DNA from 4 places in the Pelagibacterium sp. 26DY04 genome. Region 4 is predicted to be linked to each of the others. Evidence: predicted binding sites of a transcription regulator. Region 4 holds the regulator's gene; each other region holds the start of a gene.

Region 1 (4,453 bases), 460 kb from region 4:
GTGTTCGGCTCCATCAATATCGACCTGATCGGCCACGCCCCCACCCTGATGCGGCCGGGCGAAACCGTGCTCGGCACCGCGCTCGAACTCTCCCCGGGCGGCAAGGGGGCCAATCAGGCGCTCGCGGCCAGCCGTGCCGGCGCCGAGGTCAGGATGGTGGGCTGCGTGGGCTCGGACGATTTCGCCGCCCAGGCGCTCACCCTGTTGCGCGAATCCGGGGTCGATCTGTCCGGCGTGCGCCGCATGGATCGCCATACCGGCACCGCGCTGATCATCGTCGACAAGGAGGGGGAGAACATGATCACCATTCTCCCCGGCGCCAATTCGCGCCTGACCGCCGCAGCGCTCGAACAGGCCGGCATCGCGGCCGGTGACTGGCTGCTGCTCCAGCTCGAAACCCCTATAGAGGCCTCGATCGCCGCCGCCAAGCTGGCGCGGGAACAGGGCGCCAAAGTCGTCCTCAACCTCGCGCCCTTCACCGATTTCGATCTCGGCTTTCTCGACCATATCGACGTTTTGGTCGTCAACGAAACCGAACTGACCGGCGTGCTCGCGATGCTCGACGTTCCCGAACTCGACGAGGACGAAGCGGTCGCCTGGCTGGCCGAAAGGATCGGTGTCACCGTGGTCGCGACCCTCGGGTCGCGCGGCGCCCTCGCCGCCGCCAACGGGCAGATCGTCTCCGCTCCGGCGCTCAAGATCACCCCGCTCGATACGGTGGGGGCCGGCGACACCTTCGTGGGCTATCTCGCCGCCGGGCTGGCCGAAGGCCTCGATCTGGCTTCCGCCATGGAGCGGGCCGGAGTCGCAGCGGGTCTTGCCTGCCTCGCCCATGGGGCCCAGCCCTCGATTCCGGAAATCGATGCGGTCACGGCCCGACTCGCCGCCCCAAAATGAGCGCAACTCACACCCTCGTCATCGACCGGCTCGGCCATCGCGGCGAGGGTGTGGCGTTGGTCGAAGGCAAGCCGATCTTCGTGCCCGCAACCCTGCCCGGGGAAACCGTCGCGGTCACCATCGAAGGCAATCGCGGCACGCTCCTCGATATTCTCGCACCCAGCCCCAACCGAAGCGCTGCGCCGTGCCCGCATTTTCCCGCCTGCGGCGGCTGCCAGCTCCAGCATCTGAGCGCTGAAACCTATAGCCAATTCAAGCGCTCGCTGGTCGTCGATGCCCTTTCGCGCGCCGGTGTTGCCGCCGACGTCAACGACCCCATCATCGCCTATGGCGCCGGCCGTCGCCGCGCCACCTTTCATGCCACGCGCTCTGCTGCCGGGTTCATGGCGCTGCGCAGCCACCAAATCCACGATCTCGACCGCTGCCCGATCCTCGTCCCCGCCCTTGCCCAGGCCCCGCGCATCGCCCGCGATTTCGCTTCTGCCGTCGGGCCCTGCGATGTGGCCTTCACCGCCTCGGATATGGGCCTCGACGTGGCGGTCCGCGCCAAGGGCACAAAGGCGAATCCTAAGCTCACCGATCTCGCCCGCGCCTTCGATCTCGCCCGGCTTTCGCTCAATGGCGAGCCGCTGATCATCCACCGCCAGCCCACGGTCACCATGGGCCGCGCCCAGGTCCCGCTTCCGGTCGGCAGCTTTCTTCAGGCCACCGAAGCGGCGGAAGCCGCTCTTGCCGAACTGGTCGTCAAGGCCGTGGCCGGCGCAAGGCAGGTGGCGGACCTGTTCTGCGGCGTCGGCCCCTTCGCCCTGCGCCTGGCCGAACGTGCCGCCGTCCTTGCCGCCGATTCCGATAGCCCCGCCGTCGCCGCGCTCGATGCGGCAAAGCGCAAGGCCAAGGGGCTCAAGCCCATCGCGGCCGAAAAACGCGACCTCTTCCGCGAACCGCTCGGCCCGTTCGAGCTCAACCATTTCGACGCCGTCGTCCTCGATCCGCCCCGCGCCGGCGCCCAGGCCCAGATCGCCGAACTGGCGAAATCGAAGGTCAAAACCATCGCCTATGTGAGCTGCGATCCGCAAAGTTTCGCCCGTGACGCGGCAACACTGGTCGCAGCGGGTTATGTCATCGGCCCTGTTAGGCCTTTGGACCAGTTCGCCTTTTCGTCGCACACGGAAGTGTTCGCCCGCTTCGAACGCCCCTGATCGCCCACAAGACGGGGGTTTCCACAGTCATCAATCTGTCATCTCTCTGTCACGCAGGAGTCAAGACCAAGCCCTACGTCTCGTGCCGCAACGGCAGGGGCGGGCTTCGCGCCGCCGAAAACTTCAATCAGGGTTTGGACAGCAACATGCTCAAGACACTCCTGGCCAGCGGCACGGCTGGTCTCGCACTTTTCGCTGGCGCTGGCACGGCCTTCGCCCAGACCGAAATCTCCTGGTGGCATTCGATGGGCGGCGAGCTCGGCGAGCGTCTGGTCGCCATCACCGAGGACTTCAATGCCAGCCAGGACGAATATGTCGTGGTCCCCTCCTATCGCGGCGAATACGAGGAATCGCTGGTCAACACCATCGCTGCCTTCCGCGCCGGCGAACAGCCCCACCTCGTTCAGGTCTACGAAGTGGGCACCGGCACCATGATGGCCGCCCAGGGCGCCGTCTACCCGGTCTATCAGCTCATGGCTGACCACGGCTCGAACTTCGACCCGTCCGCCTACCTGCCGGTCGTCACCGGCTATTACACCGACACCGACGGCAATATGCTTTCGATGCCGTTCAATTCCTCGACCCCGATCCTTTACTACAACAAGGACGCGTTCGAAGCCGCCGGTCTCGATCCTGAAGTTGCTCCCGCCACCTGGGAAGAAATCGAATCCTTTTCGCAACAGATCCTTGATGCCGGCGCTGCCGAATGCGGCTTCGTGATGGCCTATACCGCCACCTGGCTCGGCACCGAAAACCTTTCGGCCCTGCACAACGTGCCCTATGGCACGCTGGAAAACGGCTTCGGCGGTCTTGATAGCGAATTGACCTTCAACCACGAGTTGGCCGTTCGCCTCTGGGAAAAGCTGGCCGAGTGGCAGGAAGCCGGCATCTATTCGTATGGCGGCACTGCCGGCGGCGCCGACAACGCCCCCAAATTCTATTCGGGCGAATGCGCCATGTACATGAACTCCTCGGCCTCGCGCGCCGGCGTTCTGGCCAATGCCGATGGCTTTGAAGTGGGCTTCGGCATGCTGCCGGTCTTTGCCGACGTCGAAGGCGCCCCGCAGAACTCGATCATCGGTGGCGCGACGCTCTGGACCCTTTCGGGTCACGAAGACGCTGAATACGAAGGCGTTGCCGAGTTCCTGACCTACCTCTCCTCGCCTGAAGTCCAGGCCGCTTGGCACCAAGCCACCGGCTACCTCCCGGTCACCACTGCCGCTTACGAGCTGAGCCAGGAGCAGGGCTACTACGACGAGAACCCCGGCGCCGATACCGCCATCAACCAGATCAACCTCAACGAGCCCACCGAGAACTCCAAGGGCGTTCGCTTCGGCAACATGCCCCAGATCCGCACCGTTCTCGATGAAGAACTCCAGGCTGTTCTGAACGGCACCAAGACTGCCCAGGAAGCCCTGGATTCGGCTGTCGAACGCGGCAACCAGATCCTGCGTGAGTTCGAAGCCGCCAACAGCTAAGCGGCGTCACAACAAAAAGGAAGGGCCGGCCCCAGCGCGCCGGCCCTTCGACATTTTGCGACGGGCGGACGATGGAAACCAAACGCACAATCTTTCCCCAAAAGGCGCTGCCCTATCTGTTCGTGGCGCCCCAATTGATCATCACCCTGGTGTTCTTCATCTGGCCGGCATCCCAGGCGGTCAAATCCTCCTTCGAGCGCACCGACCCCTTCGGGCTCTCGACCCAGTTCGTGGGCCTCACCCACTACATTCGCCTGTTCCAGGATCCGCTCTATCTCAATTCGGTCGGCCGCACCGTGATCTTTGCCGTCGCGGTGACCGCCATTTCCATGGGACTGGCGCTGCTGCTCGCGGCCGCCGTCTCCCGGCTGATCCGCTCGTCCCAAGCCTATACCACCCTGCTGGTCTGGCCCTATGCCGTCGCCCCGGTGGTCGCTGGCATTCTGTGGTGGTTCCTGTTCAATAGCTCCACCGGCATCCTGCCCTATATGCTGCGCTATTTCGGCGTCGTCTGGAACGCCAACCTCAATGGCGACCACGCGATGATCCTCATCATCATCGCGGCGAGCTGGAAGCAGATTTCCTACAATTTCCTGTTCTTTCTAGCCGGCATGCAGTCGATCCCGCACTCGCTCACCGAAGCGGCGGCCATCGATGGCGCGGGCCCCTTCAAGCGGTTCTGGACCATCGTCTTCCCGCTGCTTTCGCCCACCACGTTCTTTTTGTTCATCATCAATGTCAATTACGTGATGTTCGACACCTTCGGCATCATCGCCGCAACCACCGAGGGCGGTCCCAATCAGGCCACCAACATCCTTGTGTACAAGGTTTATTCGGACGGGTTCATCGGCCTCAATATCGGCTCGTCATCGGCCCAGT
Region 2 (4,453 bases), 1.9 Mb from region 4:
GCATTCTCGAAGCGCAGGCGCGGCTGGGGCAGCAGCGTGAACTCCATATCCCCAGCAATCTCCACCTCCACCCCCAGCGCCTCGGCCGCCATCTGCTCCATGCGCGGCTTGTAGGCGTTCCAGTCAATGAACAACGGCACGATGAATGCCGCGCCCAGAATGAGGATCGCGATCAATCCGATGGCGATGTAGATACGGTTGGCCAAAGCCGGGGAAACCTCAAAGCTAAATCACGCGAACCTTAGGCATAACAATGGGTTTCGTCACCCGGCTTTAGCCCTTGTGAAGACGAGATTTTTGCATATTGGCCAAGAAAAAGGGCCGGGCGTTGGCCCGACCCTTCAACCGTTTTCGTATCGGTGCCGTGTTATTCAACGGTGCCGATCAACCAGAAATTAGTCTCGCCCGAGGAGTCATCCACACCGTCATTGTCGGTGACGACCCAACCTTCGCCGGCCGCGTCGATGGCAAAGCCTTCGACCTTGTCGAGCACATAGCCGTTCAGCGCCTGGAGGTCAGGGATGAAGTCGCGGACCTCTTCCTTGGTGACCACCGGTAGTTCCGACCCGATCTCGGCGCCTACCATTTCGGCGAGCGGCACGCGATAAAGCTTCTTGAGCTGGGCGTTGGCCGCGATCTGGTTGTCACGCTCGACGATATAGGCGTAGTCGCCGGCAATGGTGATTTCCGACAGACCGACCCAGGCACCTTCAGCAGGAGTTTCGAGCGGATAGTGCACAGCGCCCCATTCGCCGGTCGAAGGCTGGTAGGAAACCAGCTTCACCATGCCTTCGGGATCGTCGCCCCATTCGCGCTGGATGGCGATCCAGAGCACCATGTCGTCGCCTTCGCCCACCGCGGAAATGCCTTCGGCTGCCGAACGGGTTTCGTTGGCCAGCAGGACTTCGGGGAACATCACTTCCTCGATGATCGCACCTTCGGCATCCACACGGTAGAGGGCGTGCTGGATACCGTCTTCGGTGTCGCCTTCCGAAGCCACCCAGAAGCCGCCTTCACCGTCCAGCGTGATGCCTTCGAGGTCGAGGCCTTCGGCAGCAGCGCCATCACGGGTGACCAGCCGGGCTTCAGTGATCATCGCAGGGCTCTGCGTCGCATCGATCGTGTAGATCGTGGGCATCATCGAAAGGTAGGAGTCGTTGACGGCATAGAGCTTGCCGGCTTCTTGGGCATCAGCAACCAGACCCGACAGAGCCACCCAGCCGATCGGCGTGCCATCCTCGTTCATCGCCGACATGATCTGCGGATAGTCAGGCGTTTCAACATCCTGACGCTCGAAAATCATGACGTGAGCCGGAGCGCCGCCATCGGCCGAAACGTCGGTCTCGTTGGCCGTGACGTAAAGATTGCGCTCGGGAATCGCCAGCGCCCCTTCCGGACCGATGCCCGAGGGGATCGACTGGATGTATTCGGGCTCGGCGCCGGTGTCGCGATAGATGGCGACCAGCGAGGCGCGTTCCTGGTTGACGAAGATCAGCGTCTCGTCGCCGAACACGCCAACTTCCATGCCTTCGGGTTCGATCCCCTTGTTGTCGGAGCGACCTTCCGGATAGTGGCCGAGCTGGGCGCTGATATATTCCATCGACGGTCCGCTCTCATAAAGCTCGGTGCCGTCCTTGGAAAAGATGGTGAAGCCGCGCGAGCCGCCTTCATAGTCGCCTTCATTGGCGATCACGAAGCGGTCGTCGTCCAGCCACTGGATGGCATCGGGCTCGCGCAATGCGCCCTCGATGCTTTCGCTGAACGAAAGCCGGCCGTCATCTTCGATGTCGATATTGGCAAGGTCGGTCGAACCGGCGGAGAAATGATTGATCACTTCCCCGCTTTCGCCGTCGATGATGACGATATGGTTGTTTTCCTGCAGCGTCACGGCAAGTTCGTTGGCGCTGTTGAAGTCGGTGTATTCAGGCTCGGCGTCCTCACCGGCCACCTCGGCAAGGCCGGCCAATTCGGTCACCCGCAGGCTGTCGCAATCAGGGGTGCCTTCGGCAACATCGAGGAACGTCACATTGCCGCTCGGAAGCTGCGGGATCACGCCGTCGTTGAGGTCTTCATCGCGCTGGTTTTCCATCGAGATGGCGATCAGTGAACCGTCGGCGTTCTTGGCGATGGCGTCGGGCTGGCCGTCCAAATCACATTCGGATTCGACCTCGAGCGTTTCGATGTCTACGACGGCCAGATAGCCGGTCGGAGCGGTGAAATCTTCGGTGGTATCGACACTCACCAGCGCCTTGTTGCCGATCACGGAAACTGAGGTCGGGCCGCCTTCGAGTTCGACGAAACCGCCCGGCTGCGGATTTGCCGGATCGGTGATGTCGATAAAGCCGACACCGCCGAGCAGCGCGTTGGAATAAACCAGCGTCATACCGTCTTCCGTCGCGGTGATGATCTCCGCCGAATTTTCCTCAGCTTCGATATCGGGCGTGTTGAGCGCAACCGGGAAGCTGGCGATGCGGTTGAAATAGCTCTGGGCGCTTGCAGGAACGGCAGCGCTCGCCAGAAGTCCGGCCGCAATGGCGGTAAGCAGAACAGATTTGTTCATGGGGTCCCCCGTAAGGCGTGAGAATTCACGACAGGGCCCTATAGGACCGCTCGACAACACTTCTGTGACAGGGCGATTTGCGCCTGTGCATATACTTTTGCCCCTATCGCGCCTATATACTCGCCAGGAGAACAAAAAGAGATTCGTCAATAGCTGATGTCAGCCGTCCCGCCCCATCGTCCGCAAGGCCCGATCACGTCCCAGTTCGCCCCGCGCGAGCCGGCTTATTTCGTGGGGCTGAACGCCGAGCAGCGCGAGGCGGTGGAAACGACCGAGGGCCCGCTGCTGGTTCTTGCCGGCGCCGGCACGGGCAAGACGCGCGTATTGACCACCCGCATTGCCCATATCCTCGCCTCCCGCAAGGCACGCGGCGGGCAGATCCTGGCCGTCACCTTCACCAACAAGGCCGCCCGCGAGATGAAGGAGCGCATCGGCAAGCTCGTCGGTGCCTCGGTCGAGGGCATGCCCTGGCTGGGCACATTTCACTCGATCGGCGCGCGCATCATCCGCCGCCATGCGGAACTGGTCGGGCTCAGGCCTGATTTCACCATTCTCGACACGGACGATCAGATCCGCCTCATCAAGCAGCTTCTCTCGGCTGAAAACATTGACGAGAAGCGCTGGCCCGCGCGCCAGTTCGCTTCCATGCTCGACACCTGGAAGAACCGCGGCCTGCTGCCAAAGGACATCTCCTCGGCGGAGGGGTATTTCGCCAACGGCAAGGGACAGAAGATCTATGCCGACTACCAGGCGCGGCTGAAAACCCTCAACGCCGCCGATTTCGGCGATCTGCTGCTCGAAGGCATCCGCCTGTTCAAGGAAAATCCCGAAGTCCTTGCCGAATATCACGATCGCTTTCGCTATATGCTGGTCGATGAATATCAGGACTCCAACACCGCCCAATACCTCTGGCTGCGCCTTCTGGCGCAAAGCCGGGACGGGAAGAATTCGGCCAATATCTGCGTGGTGGGCGACGACGATCAGTCGATCTATGGCTGGCGCGGCGCCGAGGTCGACAACATCCTGCGCTTCGAAAAGGATTTTCCCGGCGCCAAGATCATCAAGCTCGAACGCAATTACCGCTCGACCTCCAACATCCTTTCGGCTGCCAGCCACCTGATCGCCAACAATGAATCCCGTCTGGGCAAGACGCTGCAGACCGATGTGGGCGAGGAAGGCGAAAAGATCGCCGTCACCTCGGTCTGGGATTCTGAAGAAGAAGCCCGCCAGATCGGCGAGGAGATCGAGCAGTACCAGCGTCAGGGCGACCATCTGGACGATATGGCCATCCTCGTGCGCGCCTCCTTCCAGATGCGCGAATTCGAAGAGCGCTTCATTACATTGGGTCTCAACTATCGCGTCATCGGCGGCCCGCGCTTTTATGAGCGCAAGGAAATCCGCGATGCTCTGGCCTATCTGCGCATCGTCGCCCAGCCGGCCGACGATCTAGCTTTCGAGCGCATCATCAACGTGCCCAAGCGCGGGCTGGGCGATGCCACGCTGCAGATCGTCCACGATACCGCCCGCGCCGCCAATATTCCGCTTTTGGCCGCCATCCGTGACCTGATCGAAACCGAGGAACTCAAGCCAAAGCAGCGCTCCACCCTGCGCGAGCTGGTGCGCCAGATCGACGATTGGGCCGATCGCCTGCGCTCGATCCCGCATCACGAGCTTGCCGAGCAGATCCTCGATGAATCCGGCTATACGGCGATGTGGCAGAATGACAAATCCGCCGACGCGCCGGGACGGCTGGAAAACTTGAAGGAACTCATCCGCTCCATGGAAGAGTTCGAAAACCTCAACGGCTTTCTCGAGCACATCGCCCTGGTGATGGATCGCGATTCCGGCGAAGGCGGCGATGCGGTCTCGATCATGACCTTGCACTCGGCCAAG
Region 3 (4,453 bases), 800 kb from region 4:
GGCGACGTGTTCGGCAACGGCATGCTGCTCAGCGAAAAAACCAGGCTGATTGCCGCCTTCGATCACCGCGACATCTTCATCGACCCCGATCCCGATCTCGAAAAGAGCTTTGCCGAGCGCCGGCGCCTGTTCACGCTGCCCCGCTCGAGCTGGCAGGACTACGACGCCGCGCTGATTTCCGAGGGCGGGGGCGTCTTTTCCCGCGCCGCCAAATCGATCCCGCTCACCCCCCAGATGCAGGCCGTGCTCGGCCTCTCGGCGGCCAGCGCCACCCCCGCCGAGATCATGTCGGCCATCCTTTCAGCCGATGTCGATCTTTTGTGGTTCGGCGGCATCGGCACCTATATCCGCGCCTCGACGGAAACCGACGCCCAGGTGGGCGACAAGGCCAATGACGCCATCCGCATTCCCGCCGTTTCGGTCCGCGCAAGGGTGGTCGGCGAAGGCGCCAATCTCGGCGTCACCCAGCGCGGCCGCGTCGAATATGGTTTGAAGGGCGGCCGTATCAACACCGACGCCATCGACAATTCGGCCGGCGTCAACTCCTCCGACCTCGAGGTCAACATCAAGATCGCGCTGTCCGACCGCGTGCGCTCCGGTCAGCTCGAGCTTGGGGCCCGCAACGCCTTCCTCGCCGAGATGACCGACGAGGTGGCCGAGCTGTGCCTGAGGAACAACTACCTCCAGACCCTCGCCCTGTCGCTGGCCCAGCGCCGCGGCATGGCCGATTTCCCCGACCTCGTCGATTTTATCGAGACGCTGGAAAAGGCCGGCGAGATCAACCGCGCCGTCGAATACCTTCCCGACGATCAGACCCTTGCCGAGCGCGCCGCCACCGGTGTGGGTTTCACCCGCCCCGAGCTCGCCGTGCTGCTCGCCTATGCCAAGCTCGATCTTTACGACAAGCTGCTCGCCTCCCCGGTCCCCGACGATCCCTATCTCGCCCGCGAGCTGTTCCGCTATTTCCCCGAAACGCTCAAGGCCCGCTTCCCCGAGGCGATCGAGACCCATCGCCTGCGCCGCGAAGTGATCGCGACGGTCCTTTCCAACGCCATGATCAATCGCGGCGGCCCCGCCTTCGTCACGCGGTTGGTGGCCATCACCGCCGCTGAGCCGGGCGCCGTCGCCTTTGCCTATGCCGCCGCCCGCGACAGTTTCGAGCTTCAGGAGCTGAACGCGGCGATCGATGCCCTCGACAACCGCGTCTCGGGCGAAACCCAATTGGCGCTTTATGCCGAAGTGCAGTCCCTGCAGGTCGATATGGCCCTGTGGTTCCTGCGCAATGAAGAATTTTCCGGCGGGCTTTCGGGGCTCATCGAGCGCTATCGCTCCGGCATTGCAACGGTCCGCGCCGCGCTCCCCGATCTGGTTTCCGCCTTCCTTGCCGAAGCCACCGCAACCCAGGAGCGCGGCTTTGAAGCCGGCGGCACCCCGCCCGACCTCGCCCGCCGCATCGCCGCCCTTTCCGTCCTGTCCCTGGCCCCCGACGCGGTCCTCGTCGCCCATCGCTGCAACGCCGAAGTGCGCGACGCGGCTACCGCCATGTTCGCGGTGATCGACATGTTCAAGCTCGGACGCCTGACCGAACACCGCGCGACAATCGCCGCCGCCGACCGCTTCGACCGCATGGCCATCGACCGGGCCCTCGCCAATCTCACCCGCGCCCTGCGTGGCCTTTCCGCCGATATCCTCTCGTCGGGGGACGGCCCCATTCAAACGCGCATCGAAGCCTGGAAGACCCCCCGCCAGACCGCCATTTCCCGCATGGCCGGAACGGTGTCCGATCTGATCGAAGGTGACCTCACCATCTCCCGCCTCTCGGTCGCCGCCGGCCTCCTGAGCGATCTGGCCAGAAGCTAGGATCGCTCGCGCCACCCTCTCCCTTTCGTCGTCTTCGGGCTTGACCCGGACGGAGACCGCAGGGTTTCCGCGCAACTCAGAAGAAGTGCGTTCCCCCACCTCTCCCGCACCACAGGCAGCGTTGCGGATCGTCGGGTAAAGCCCGACATGACGAACCAGAGGGTGGCGATGACGACCGCGACGACCGCTTTGAACTTAACCCAAGGCTTGACCCGAGAGTGAGCACCGCCCTCTGGCCAAGTCGCCTCACTGAGTTGATTTGCAAAGCAACCGCCCGGAGTGCAGCGCAGGACCGCAGTCAGGACCCCACCCCTCCACCTCGTCGTCTTCGGGCTCGACCCGGAGACCCGCAAGGTTTCAACGCAGCTCAGAAGACGTGTGATCCCCCACCTCTGCCGCGCCGCCCCATCACGCCCAGTCGGTGATCCCCAGTGCATCGAGCGCCGCCGAATACTGGTCGGTGCAAATAAACGGCAATCCCTCTTCCACGGCGCGGGTATAGAGGTTGGGGTTGACGTTGCCGGGCTCATAGCGCTTGTCGATGTTCTGCACGTCGAGAAGGGCCGGGGCATCGATTTCCGCCAAGTCCAGCGTGCCCTTCATGTTCGGCAGGTCGAACCCGGCCATGCCGATCAGATGTTCTGGATTGAGCCCGGTATCGAGGATCGACTGCACATCGGGCAGCCCCAGGCCTTCGATGAACGGCACGAAATAGACAAGATCGGGCGCCAGCTCCTGGTAGTGTTCAAGAATCTCGCGCCCATAAGCGCTCACGATCACCCGCGATTCCGCGCCCCGCGCGCGCACCATCTCGACCAGCAGCGCCGGGTCGATATCCTTGGTGTCGAGCCACAGCATGGCGCCGTTCTCGCCCCAGTCGAGGAAGTCTTCAAAGGTCGGGATCGCATAGCCCGTCGCCTGCCCCAGATTGTCGCGCAGGGTGAGCCCGGCAATATAATCGGCGGAAACCTCATCGACCCGTCCCGTGCCGGTCGTCCCCCGATCGAGCGTTTCGTCATGCACGCAAACCGGCACCCCGTCGGCGCTGGTGCGCACGTCGATCTCGATAAAGGCTGGGCCGCGCTTGATCACCTGCTCGGCCCCGAAAATCGAACATTCCGGTATGCCGCCCCAAGGATAGTAGCCCGCCCGATGCGCCATGATCGCCGGGTGCTCCAGAAGTGCGCTCAGCCGGGTGTAGGCGGCCAATTGGTCGGTTGAAGCGAACCGCTTGATGAAGCTTGCGTCCTGCCCCAGCGCCGGCGTGCCCGAAAAAGCCGTGGCGGCGATCGTCGCCGAGCTCAGCGCCATGAAATCTCGTCTGTTCATTTTGAAATTCTGCCTATGGTGTGACCGCCCCCCTTCCCGGTTAGATCACGCCCATGAACGCAGCTTGACGGTCCCGTGCCAAACAGATGACACCGCCCCTCTCCTCGATACGCCTTGCATTTGCCCCTCTCCCTAGGCAAAAAGCCTCCCGTCTCCTCCTCCCTCCCAATCAGGAAACGAACGGCACCATGAATATCGACGCCATCCCCGTGGGCAAGAACCCGCCCGAGGACCTCAACGTCATCATCGAAGTCCCCCTGGGCGGCGAGCCGATCAAATACGAGATCGACAAGGATTCCGGCGCCCTTTTCGTCGACCGCTTTCTCTATACGCCCATGCGCTATCCGGGAAATTACGGCTTCGTCCCCCACACCCTGTGCGGTGACGGCGACCCGCTCGACGTGATCGTCTTGAACTCCCGCCCCCTGGTTCCCGGCGCCATCGTGCGTTCGCGCCCGGTCGGGGTGCTGTTCATGGAAGACGATGGCGGCCAGGACGAAAAGATCCTCGCGGTTCCCGTTTCCAAGCTCACCAAGATGTATGACGGCATTGCCGACGTTACCGATCTGCCCGAAATCCAGATCGAGCGCGTGAAGCACTTCTTCATGCACTACAAGGATCTCGAGCCCGGCAAATGGGCCAAGATCGATCGCATCGGCGGCGTCGAGGACGCCCGCAAGGTAATCCTCGATTCCATCGAAATGGCCAACAAGGGCTGATCGGACCGGGGGGTGCGGCATCGGCTCCACCCCCTCCTTGTCATTGTGGGACTTGTTCGCCCAATCCAGGTGCAGCGCTGGCCGAAATCTCACATGCCAGTTACCGCCCCAACCCTTGACCAAAAGCCCCGCAAGCGCGTAAATAGCAGTCAACCGTACCCAAGGGTACGCCAAGTGTGTGGAGAGGCAGGTCAGGGCGCGCCGAAAAGCGGGTGATCGAGAATCGGAACGGAGCGTACATTTGGTACGTGAGTACCGGAAGCGCAGAGAACCACGGTTTGCAGGCCGTCATCACATGACTGTCCACACAACGTAACCTCACTGACTGGAATTTGCGCTCCGATGACCGCCAGGACCCTCTACGACAAAATCTGGGACGACCATGTTGTGGCCTATAACGAGGATGGCACCGCTATCCTCTATATCGACCGCCACCTCGTCCATGAAGTCACGAGCCCCCAGGCTTTCGAGGGACTGCGCCTCTCCGGCCGCAAGGTCCGCGCCCCCGAGCGCACCCTGGCCGTTGTCGACCACAACGTGCCGAC
Region 4 (4,453 bases):
GCACGAGGATCAGAACCGATCCGATACCGCTCGCCACGCCCATGGCCATGATGAAGGGCGCATCCGTGGTGAAATATCCCCTCCCCCCGACCTTGCCCACGCCACCCTTGTCGGCCAGACGCTGCACCTCTGTGTTGCGTTTGGCAAAAGAGAGCGACGCGAACAGGAACATCGAGAACACCAGCAGCCAGGGCGAGGCCATGACGCCGACAGTGACGATGCCGAGAACCAGACGCAGGGTGAAGAGCACTGCGAGGGTGAACGCATCAAGGATGGGCTTGCGCTTGATGCCCATCGAATAGGCAACAGTCAGGACGAGGTATGCTCCCAGCGTTGCAACGACCAGCGGATTGACCAGCGCGCCGAGGACGAAGGAGATCGCCATCGCCACCGGAATGGCAACAACAGCTTCAGCGATCGCCATGCGGCCTGAAGCAAGCGGCCGGTCACGTTTGGACCAGTGGCGGCGGTCGTCGGCAATGTCCCAGAGATCGTTGAGCAAATACGTGGCCGAGGCGAGAATGCCCAACGCGAGGAAAGCGATGCCGGCGCTGGCCCAGGCGGCGGGATCGAGCATATGCCCCGCCAGCATGAGGGGAACGAACACCAAGGCGTTCTTGGCCCATTGATGCGGTCGGGCGGCTTTGACCCAATCCCTCAGACGCGCCGGACGGGTGATGGCGTGTTCAATCGCCGTCAACCTGGTTGCGGCCCGAGAGAGGCGGCCATTGGTTTCCACCAGTACCGCACCCTTGGCAATGCGCCAGACATTGAGATCGGACGCGCAATCGCCGGCATAAACGAAGCCATCGGGAAACATATCGGCCAACCGCTCGGCCTTGGCGCGTCCCTTGAGATTGGTCACACCATCGGAGGCCAGTGTCTTGTCGATGAAAGGGAACCGCCGCGCGATACGCATGGCCAAAAGGCTGTCGGCTGCCGTCGCCAAAATGATCGTGCGCCCCTTGCTCTTTTCAGCCTCGGCATAGGCGGCAACCGCTTCGTTGACCGGAAGGTCATCGACCTCCAGCGTCACCCGCGCCGCGAGCTGCTGTTTGAGATGCGCCTTGCCCTTGACGAGCCACAAGGCAATCAGAAACAGCCCGAGGGGATTGACCTTTAGAAACGCAAATACCGTTTCGTGCAGCAGATCGGTACGGATCAGCGTGTTGTCGAGATCGAGAACCAGCGGCAAGAGACGGGGCTCCGTTTTAGCCTCGGTTCGTTTGACGGCAATGGCTGATTTGGGCATGGCACCTGCTCGCACCGGAACTAACCGGTTATCGCGGGCGCGGAGGATAAGCGCAAAGCAAAGCGCAAATGAACGTTAATGACGCTTCATTTGAAACAAAAGCAAACCGGCTGCGACATTTACGTTTTGTCGAGCCGGTTTAATAAAACAGCGCAGAATTTCGATAAAGTTCTATCTAACCAACCACGAATTTCTCGTCGAAAGCGTAGCCGGCACCGCGCACCGTGCGGATCGGATCCTTGGCCCGCCCCTTGTTGATGGCCTTGCGCAGGCGGCCCACATGCACATCGACGGTCCGTTCATCGACATAAACATCGGTGCCCCACACGCCATCCAGCAATTGCTCACGGGAATAGACGCGGCCGGGATTGCCCATGAGATATTCGAGCAAGCGATACTCGGTGGGGCCGAGATGGACTTCCTTGCCAGAACGCCGGACGCGATGGGTGGTCCGGTCCAGCTCGATATCACCAGCCTTGAGAACGGCGGCGATGAGCTGGGGATTGGACCGGCGGAGCAGCGCATTGATGCGCGCCATCAACTCAGGCAGCGAGAAGGGCTTGACGACATAGTCGTCGGCCCCGGTAGCAAGCCCGCGCACCCTCTCTTCCTCCTCACCGCGGGCGGTGAGCATGATGATGGGGATGCGGGCGGTGTCGGTACGTGCACGAATGCGCCGGCAGATTTCAATCCCCGAGGTGCCCGGCAGCATCCAGTCGAGCAGGACGATGTCGGGCGTGTTCTCGGCAATGCGCAGCATCGCCTCTTCAGAGTCTTCGGCCGTGGAAACGGTGAAGTTTTCGGCTTCGAGATTGTAACGGAGCAGTTCGACGAGATCGGCTTCGTCTTCAACGACAAGAACCTGTGGCGTCATACGTCAGCCCTTGATCTGCTCGCGCTTTACATCCTCGACATCGGCAGTCAGCGACTTGCCGGTGGCGAGGAAGTAGGCTTGCTCGGCGATGTTGGTGGAGTGGTCGCCGACCCGTTCGAGGTTCTTGCCGCAGAACAGAAGATGCGTGCACATGGTGATGTTGCGCGGATCCTCCATCATATAGGTCAAAAGCTCGCGGAACAGGGAGACATAGAGTGCATCGACTTCAGTGTCGCGTTCGACGACATCGACGGCCATATCCTTGTCGCGCGCCGCGAAGGCATCCAGCGAGAGTTTGACCTGGCGCAGGGCAAGCTCGCCCATGTGGCGCAGACCGTTCTTGAACTGCACCGACATGGCCAACCCTTCGATCTGGGTCGAACGGCGGGCCGTGGATTTGGCCATGTCGCCGATGCGTTCGAGATCGTTGGCGACGTGGATGGACGCGATCACCAGACGCAGATCCTGCGCCATGGGCTGGCGGCGGGCGATGATCGAAACGGCCATATCGTCGATCTGGGTCTGCATGGCGTCGATCTTCTTGTCGGCGGCTACAGTGGCGAGAGCCAGTTCGCTATCGGCGCGGATCAGCGCCTCGGTGGCGTTGACGATGGCCTTTTCGACCAGGCCGCCCATTTCGGAGATCGAGCGGGCCAGTTCGGTCAGTTCGTCCTCGTAGGACGTAACGATATGTTCTGTTGACGGGGGCATCTGGTCCTCCTCCTTACCCGATCCGGCCGGTGATATAATCCTGCGTGCGCTTTTCCCGCGGATTGGTGAAAATCTCTTCAGTCGGACCTTCTTCGATCAGCTTGCCAAGATGGAAGAACGCCGTCTTTTGCGATACGCGGGCGGCCTGCTGCATGGAGTGGGTGACGATGACGATCGTGTAATTGGTACGCAGTTCGTCGATCAGTTCCTCGATGATCGCCGTGGCGATCGGATCGAGCGCCGAACAGGGCTCGTCCATAAGGATAACTTCCGGACCCACCGCAATGGCCCGCGCGATGCACAAGCGCTGCTGCTGGCCGCCCGAAAGCCCGGTGCCGGGCTGATGGAGCCGGTCCTTGACCTCCTCGAACAGACCCGCCTTCTGCAGCGAGGTCACTACGATTTCCTCAAGATCGGCCTTATTGCGAGCCAGGCCGTGGATCTTGGGGCCATAGGCGACGTTCTCGAAAATCGACTTGGGGAACGGGTTGGGCTTCTGGAACACCATGCCGATCCGGGCGCGCAGCTCGACCACGTCGAGGCTGGCGTCATAGAGATTGTCGCCGTCGAGCGAAATCTCGCCGGTGACTCGGGCGCCCTCGATGGTGTCGTTCATGCGGTTGATGCACCGCAGGAAGGTGGACTTGCCGCAGCCCGACGGGCCGATAAAGGCGGAAACCGACTTTTCAGGGATGTCGATCGAGACGTCGAACAGCGCCTGCTTTTCGCCGTAGAACACCGAGACGTCCTTGGCCTTGAGGCGAGAAGGGCCAGCGTTGGGATCAGGAATCCGTACAGTCTGATGAACCGGCGTCGCGGATGCTTCGGGTTGGCTCTCCGACATATCGGTTGCGCTCCTTGCGCTCAGGGTATCGCTCGTCATTTTTTACGCTCCAATCGCGTGCGCAGGAATATGGCGATGGCATTAAGAAGGATCATCAGGCCCAGCAGGACGATGATGGCCGCCGATGTGCGGGCTTCGAAGAAATTCCGGTTCTCGTTGCCCTGCCACAAATAGATCTGCACTGGCAGTGCTGTAGCCGAGTCCAATGGATTGGCCGGAATGTTGGCGATAAAGGCGCTCATCCCGATCAGAAGAAGGGGCGCCGTCTCGCCGAGCGCCTGCGCAACGCCGATGATTGTCGCGGTCAGGATTCCGGGGAAGGTCAACGGCAGGACATGATGGAATACGGTCTGGTTGCGCGACGCGCCCAGTCCGAGGGCGGCCTGGCGCAGCGAGGGCGGCACCGCGCGGAGCGCAGAGCGGGTGGCGATGATGATGGTGGGCAGGGTCATCAGCGTGAGCACGAGACCGCCGACAAGCGGTGCCGAGCGTGGCAGGCCCATGTAGTTGATGAAAATGGCGGCGCCCAGCAGGCCGAAAACAATGGAGGGCACGGCAGCCAGATTGTTGATGTTGACCTCGATCAAATCCGTCAGCCGGTTCTTGGGCGCGAACTCTTCGAGATAGACGGCACTGGCGACGCCGATCGGAACGGCCAGCACGATCACCACCGCCATCATGTACAACGACCCCATGAACGCGCCGGCCAAACCGGCCGATGCAGGAGCAGAGCGGCTGTCGACATTGGTGAAGATGTGCCAGGCGAAATCGA

What was found. The regulator PhoB, encoded in region 4, activates phosphate uptake and scavenging genes when phosphate is short. The targets are predictions, from matches to a motif close to TGTCATNNANCTGTCAT.
Region 1: a site for PhoB is predicted at 2,122-2,138, ahead of ugpB (sn-glycerol-3-phosphate ABC transporter substrate-binding protein UgpB). Genes of this name have one in related genera too.
Region 2: a site for PhoB is predicted at 2,614-2,630, ahead of NO932_RS12850 (esterase-like activity of phytase family protein). Genes of this name have one in related genera too.
Region 3: a site for PhoB is predicted at 3,265-3,281, ahead of NO932_RS18775 (glycerophosphodiester phosphodiesterase family protein). Genes of this name have one in related genera too.

The regions. Positions count from the first base shown of each region.
Region 1 is NZ_CP101731.1:232,941-237,393, forward strand. It holds gene NO932_RS01125 (ribokinase) at 1-897, shown strand, start outside; gene NO932_RS01130 (TRAM domain-containing protein) at 894-2,096, shown strand; gene ugpB (sn-glycerol-3-phosphate ABC transporter substrate-binding protein UgpB) at 2,243-3,574, shown strand; gene ugpA (sn-glycerol-3-phosphate ABC transporter permease UgpA) at 3,646-4,453, shown strand, end outside.
Region 2 is NZ_CP101731.1:2,585,685-2,590,137, forward strand. It holds gene NO932_RS12845 (AsmA family protein) at 1-206, opposite strand, end outside; gene NO932_RS12850 (esterase-like activity of phytase family protein) at 368-2,560, opposite strand; gene NO932_RS12855 (UvrD-helicase domain-containing protein) at 2,717-4,453, shown strand, end outside.
Region 3 is NZ_CP101731.1:3,781,320-3,785,772, forward strand. It holds gene NO932_RS18770 (NAD-glutamate dehydrogenase) at 1-1,860, shown strand, start outside; gene NO932_RS18775 (glycerophosphodiester phosphodiesterase family protein) at 2,269-3,189, opposite strand; gene ppa (inorganic diphosphatase) at 3,378-3,908, shown strand; gene leuC (3-isopropylmalate dehydratase large subunit) at 4,251-4,453, shown strand, end outside.
Region 4 is NZ_CP101731.1:689,034-693,486, reverse strand. It holds gene NO932_RS03175 (UbiA family prenyltransferase) at 1-1,252, opposite strand, end outside; gene phoB (phosphate regulon transcriptional regulator PhoB) at 1,428-2,126, opposite strand; gene phoU (phosphate signaling complex protein PhoU) at 2,130-2,837, opposite strand; gene pstB (phosphate ABC transporter ATP-binding protein PstB) at 2,851-3,681, opposite strand; gene pstA (phosphate ABC transporter permease PstA) at 3,717-4,453, opposite strand, start outside.